2 regions of the Agrobacterium sp. rho-13.3 genome follow, and region 2 is predicted to be linked to the other one. Evidence: predicted binding sites of a transcription regulator. Region 2 holds the regulator's gene; the other holds the start of a gene.
What was found. Region 2 encodes PhoB, which activates phosphate uptake and scavenging genes when phosphate is short. Its sites were predicted from a motif close to TGTCATNNANCTGTCAT; they were not measured.
Positions count from the first base shown of each region.

Region 1: a site for PhoB is predicted at 1,559-1,575, ahead of phnF (phosphonate metabolism transcriptional regulator PhnF). Genes of this name have one in related genera too.

Region 1 is NZ_CP192774.1:2,940,466-2,943,641, forward strand. It holds gene RMR16_RS14240 (carbon-phosphorus lyase complex subunit PhnI) at 1-432, opposite strand, end outside; gene phnH (phosphonate C-P lyase system protein PhnH) at 435-1,043, opposite strand; gene phnG (phosphonate C-P lyase system protein PhnG) at 1,043-1,492, opposite strand; gene phnF (phosphonate metabolism transcriptional regulator PhnF) at 1,593-2,312, shown strand; gene RMR16_RS14260 (Fe(3+) ABC transporter substrate-binding protein) at 2,346-3,176, opposite strand, start outside.
Region 2 is NZ_CP192774.1:112,234-115,409, forward strand. It holds gene pstB (phosphate ABC transporter ATP-binding protein PstB) at 1-676, shown strand, start outside; gene phoU (phosphate signaling complex protein PhoU) at 762-1,478, shown strand; gene phoB (phosphate regulon transcriptional regulator PhoB) at 1,511-2,194, shown strand; gene RMR16_RS00560 (cold-shock protein) at 2,553-2,762, shown strand; gene RMR16_RS00565 (hypothetical protein) at 2,975-3,176, shown strand, end outside.

The sequences.
Region 1 (3,176 bases), 250 kb from region 2:
CAACGATGGTTCTTCCACGGCGTCGTCTTCCAGAAGTGAAGGGTCGAGAAGTCGGTGCGTATAGTCGAAAGTCGGGCCGAGAAGCTGGCCTCCCGGCAGGTCTTTGTAGGTGGCGGAAACGCGACGCTCCACCAGCATGTCCCCGGTTTCAACCGGAACAGAGTAACCGAAACGTGGCAATGTGGTGCGATACGCCCGCAGCAGGAAGATCGCCTCGATTATATCGCCCCGCGCCTGTTTGACGGCCAGTGCCGCCAGTGCGCGGTCATAAAGCGAGGCTTCGGCCATGACGCGATCCACAGCCAGACCAAGCTGCTCGACAATCTGCGCAACCGTCATCGCAGGCAGGGCGCGGTCGCCGCGACGGCGATCTGCCAGCAGGCGGTGCGCATTGGCAATGGCGGTCTCGCCACCTTTTACAGCAACATACATGACTAGCTCCCCATCACTTCAATGCGTGTGGTGCGCGGCAGGCAGATAAGGCGATTGCCGCAGGTGAGGATGACATCGACGCCACGCGGAAAAACCGCACGGTTTTCGTTCCACAGCCGTTCGAAAATCTCTGGCAGTCCAGATGGACGGATCGTCTCGGTGTGGCGGATGCCGGGACCGGACAGGACCATCTGCGGGCCGGTCTCAAAATCCGTGACCCCGATGATGACGGTGGCCGAACGGTCTGGATAGTCTTGGGTCCCCTGCGCAAACAGATCGAAGGAAGACAGGCCGCTGCCGGGTTCGATCACCGCGAAGCGGGCCTCGGTTTTCGCCTCGGCCACGGGTGCGCCCGTATGAAAGGCAAGCCAGCCGGCGACGATGGATTTGGCAAGCGGGGCGCTGAGCCAGACCGGCGTATCGTGGTCGCAAAGCGTTAGCAGGATGCCACCTGTTGCATGACCAAGCGGTGCGGGAGGGTTGATCGAGAGATCGATGGACTTCAATGTTCCAGGACGTGCCATGCCGTCCATCACGGTTTTGAAAACCTGTTGCGATTGGAAAACCGCATCTGAAAATCCACCGCTGACGATGGCTGCTTTCGTAGGCATCAGTCTTCTCCCCGAACCATGGTGAAGAAATCGACGCGTGTTGCCGCCGTTTCCTGTTGTTTCTGCGCTTTGCGCTCGCTCAAACGTTGGGCGACCGGCGCAAGAACACGGTCTTCTATGATCGACCGTGTCGCGTCCTCCTGCCACAGCGCATCCAGAATGGCGGCGTACCAGGCATGTTTGCGGCCGGTGCCAAGCGCATGCGCATGGCCAATGGTGCCGGAGGAAAGCTTGACCGTTGCGCGCGTGACCGTGGCTTCGCCCAGATTAAATGGCGCGCCGCCGCCGCCGATCTTTCCGCGCACCATAACGAGACCCGTTTCAGGACCACGCACCTTTTCAACGTCCGGTTTGTTATCCAGCGCATCCCAGCCGGACAAAAGTTCCTGCACTGTGGCGCGTGCCAGCAAACCTGCTGCGCGCCGTCTGCCATCCTCAACATCAATCATCGCAACACCTCAAATGTCTATTGATATAGACAACTAGACAATATAGACTATTGTTACGTGATGAGAATGACAAGTGTGTGACATGCCTGTAGCGAACCAGATGAAACGAAAAAACGGCGTGGCCCTTTGGCGGCAGATTGCGGACCGCATCAGAACGGCCATTGCTGCCGGTGAATACGATAGCAACAGTATGCTGCCGCCCGAAATAGCACTGGCCGAAAAGTTTGCCGTCAACCGCCATACCGTGAGAAGCGCAATCGCAGCCCTCGCGGAAGAGGGCATCGTGCAGGCCCTTCAGGGGCGCGGCACGATGATTACCCGCAAGGAACGCCTGAATTTCCCGATCTCGAAACGCACCCGCTTTACCGAGGGTTTGAGTGATCAGGCGCGGGATATGGAGGGCTTGTTGCTATTTCACTCGATCGAAGCGGCGACCGCGACGCTGTCTGAAAAACTGAGACTGCCGCTTGGCGCACCTCTCATCCGGCTGGAAATTCTGCGAAAGGTCAACCGCAGGCCGGTATCGCGGTCAACATCATGGTTTCCAGCGGATCGTTTCGAAGGCGTTGCGGAAGCTTATAAAACCAGCGGGTCCATCACGGCGGCGCTTCGCGCAACCGGCATTGACGATTACGTGCGTTTGTCGACCGTCATTTCTGCCCGCCATGCGGAAGCAGATGATCTCGCCGATCTTGAACTGTCACCCGGTGCCATCCTGCTTGTCACCGACGCGTTGAACACGGATATGGAGGGTACACCCGTTCAATATGCAGTCAGCCGGTTTTCGGCGGATATGGTGCAGTTCACCGTGGAAAATTGAAAACCGCGAGGCTCATGGTTTTTTACAGTCCACTCAGTTCGACGGGCCATCGTTGAACCCAACTTCGTCCACCAATTCGGATGCTTCCTTGCGATGGGCGGCAATGTCCGTAAGCGACAAACTATCCGGTTTGATGGGGCCGAAATTCTTGATGACATCCGAAGGCTGGGCGCCGGGTAGGACGGGGTATTCGTACACTTGGCTTGCGTAGAATTCCTGTGCTTCGCCGGAGGCCAGAAATTCCATCAGCTTCAGCGCGTTTTCCTTATTGGGCGCATATTTGGTCATAGCCACGCCGGAAATGTTGACATGTGTGCCGCGATCCTGCGCATTCGGGAAAATGACGCGCACGGCGTTGCCCCAGACCTTTTCCTCAGGTTCCTGTTCATTGGTCAGCATCAGTCCGACATAATAGGTATTGCCCAGTGCTATATCGCACTCGCCGGAATAGATGGATTTGGCCTGGGTGCGGTCCGTGCCGTCAGGCTTGCGGGCCAGATTGTTTTTGAGGCTCGTCAACCATGTGCGGGTATAATCCAGGCCGTGATGGGCGATCATTGAGGCAAACAAGGCTATGTTGTAGGAATGCTGGCCATCGCGAATGCAGATTTTGCCCTTCCATTTCGGATCGGCAAGCTCTTCATAGGTGATGTCTTTCTGGCTTACGCGGTCTTTCGAGGCGTAAACGACACGCCCGCGCGTCGTCAGCCCGAACCATTCGCCTTCCGGATCGCGCAGATTGGCGGGGATATCCTTTTCGATCACCGGATCGTTCAAAACGGGCTGCGTGACCTTGCCTTCCTTTGCTTCGACAAGGCGGGCTATATCCACCGTCAGCAGAATATCTGCCGGGGAATTGACACC
Region 2 (3,176 bases):
CGAAAACACCGTTACCGCACTGATCGGTCCTTCGGGCTGCGGCAAGTCCACGTTCCTGCGCACATTGAACCGCATGAACGATACCATCGATGGCTGCCGCGTCACCGGCAAGATCACGCTGGATGAGGACGATGTTTACGATCCAGCCATCGATGTGGTGGAGCTGCGCGCCCGTGTTGGCATGGTGTTCCAGAAGCCGAACCCATTCCCGAAGACGATCTATGAAAACATCGCCTACGGCCCGCGCATCCATGGTCTTGCCCGCAACAAGGCGGATATGGACCAGATCGTTGAAGCCAGCTTGCAGAAGGCCGGTCTCTGGAACGAAGCCAAGGATCGCCTGCATGAATCCGGCACGGGTCTGTCCGGCGGTCAGCAGCAGCGTCTGTGCATCGCACGCGCCATCGCTGTTTCCCCTGAAGTCATCCTCATGGATGAGCCATGCTCGGCGCTGGACCCGATTGCGACGGCCAAGGTGGAGGAGTTGATCCACGAACTGCGCGCCAATTACACCATCGTCATCGTTACCCACTCCATGCAGCAGGCTGCCCGCGTTTCGCAGCGCACGGCCATGTTCCACCTCGGTCATCTGGTGGAAGAGAACGACACCGACAAGATGTTCACCAACCCGGATGACCAGCGCACACAGGACTACATCATGGGTCGCTTCGGCTGATCCAGCCATTGCTGTGAGGAAATCGCGCTGCCGCTTGAGCCTGATAGGGCTTGTGGAGCGCGCCACGAAACTGGAGAATTCGAACATGCCGACACATTCGCATATTATGTCCGCTTACGATGAAGAGCTGAAGTTCCTCAGCCGCCGCATTGCCGAAATGGGCGGTCTGGCTGAGCAGATGTGTGCCGATGCGGTGCGCGCGCTCGTCAATTCGGATATGGCGCTGGCCCAGAAGGTCATCTCGGATGATGCCATCCTCGATCACGCAGAACGCGAGATCGGCGATAAGGCCATCGTCACCATCGCCAAACGCCAGCCTATGGCGTCCGACCTGCGCGATATCATCGGTTCACTGCGCATCGCAGCCGATCTGGAGCGCGTTGGCGATCTGGGCAAGAACACGGCCAAGCGCGTGATCGCAGTGTCTGGAACCGGTGTGCCGCGCAAGCTGGCCCGCGGTCTGGAGCATCTGTCCGAACTGGCGCTGGTGCAGCTAAAAGAAGTGCTGGACGTCTATTCCACGCGCTCCGCAGAAAAGGCGCAGGCCATCCGCGAGCGCGACGAGGAAATCGACGCCATGTACACCTCGCTGTTCCGCGAGCTGTTGACCTACATGATGGAAGATCCGCGCAACATCACCACCTGCACACACCTCTTGTTCTGCGCCAAGAACATCGAGCGCGTCGGTGACCATGCCACCAACATCGCGGAAACCATCTATTATATGGCCACCGGCAGCCAGCCTGAGGGTGAGCGTCCGAAGGACGATAGTTCCAACACACTCGGCGCAGTCACCGAGTAAGCCACAGATAAGACTGGCGGAGTTTCATGCCCATGGTGCCGAAAATCGCAGTTGTTGAAGATGAAGAGGCTTTGAGCGTTCTTCTTCGCTACAATCTGGAATCCGAAGGTTACGACGTCGACACCATTCCGCGTGGTGACGAAGCGGAAATCCGCTTGCAGGAACGCACGCCGGACCTGCTGATCCTCGACTGGATGTTGCCCGGCGTTTCCGGCATCGAACTCTGCCGTCGCTTGCGGATGCGTCCAGAGACCGAACGCCTGCCGATCATCATGTTGACGGCACGCGGTGAGGAAAGCGAACGTGTTCGTGGCCTGGCAACGGGTGCGGATGACTATGTGGTCAAGCCGTTCTCCACGCCGGAGCTGATGGCGCGTGTGAAAGCCATGTTGCGCCGCGCCCGCCCGGAAGTGCTGTCTTCCGTGCTGAAATGTGGCGATATCGAACTGGATCGGGAAACCCACCGTGTTCACCGCAAGACCCGCGAAGTGCGCCTTGGGCCAACCGAGTTCCGCCTGCTGGAATTCCTGATGGCATCTCCCGGTCGTGTTTATTCGCGCTCCCAACTTCTCGATGGTGTCTGGGGTCACGATATCTATGTGGATGAACGCACCGTCGACGTCCATGTCGGGCGCCTGCGCAAAGCGCTCAACTTCTCCAATATGCAGGATGTGATCCGCACCGTGCGCGGCGCGGGATATTCCATGGAAGCGTGATAGCCAACAAGAGGCCACGTGATCATTAGCCTCCCCACCGTCGGGGAGGTGCCGGTAGGGCAAAGGGCGACGGATATTTCAGCGTCCGTATTCGCCGGGATTTACTTGCCCACAGCGCTGAATAAAGCCTTTTCAACCCGCGCTTGTTGACCCTGATATTTCATCAGCAAAAGATTAAATTTGACAATCAATCGCTAAAGCTATATCACTGCGATATCGATATTTTGCTTGCTGAGCTTTGGTTGCCGCGCGATTAGCACCGCGTTTTGAACTAACCCTTCCTTTCAAAAAAATCGCTATACTCGCACACAGGGCGTCAGTTCTGTGATCTATAACTTATGCTTTGAAAGGGTTCATTATGACCACAGGCACAGTAAAATGGTTTAACTCCACTAAGGGCTTCGGCTTCATTCAGCCTGACAACGGCGGCACAGACGCATTCGTACACATCTCCGCTGTAGAGCGTGCAGGTATGCGCGAAATCGTTGAAGGCCAGAAGCTGAGCTACGACCTTGAGCGCGACAACAAGTCGGGCAAAATGTCTGCTTGCAACCTTCAGGCTGCATAATTCGGAATCTGCTTTCCCTTGACCACGGATGTACTGGCACTGTTGAAAGCGTGAAACCAATCGAGGTCAGGCACATTGCCTGGCCTTTTTTTGTGCCGCTTGCCGGCCACCCCCTTGGGTCTCTGCGGACACTCTAGGCGACTGAATATACGCACCGGACTTGTCGAAAATCGTTCCGATTTTCAGGCCGATGCGATAGGAAGGGAATTCCAATGACTGATGCACATAGCAAGTCTCGCAAACAGGCCGAGATTGCGTTCGGCGCAACGCAAACTCAGTTTTTCGCGCGTGGTCATGCGGTTGATGAACTCAACTCCATCACGCAGGCCCGTGAAGAAAAGACCATTCGGCTGCGAGAAGCGCGTCTTGCGAAAGAATTGGAAGACAGCAAGAAGCCACCGGCAATCGCCCCAC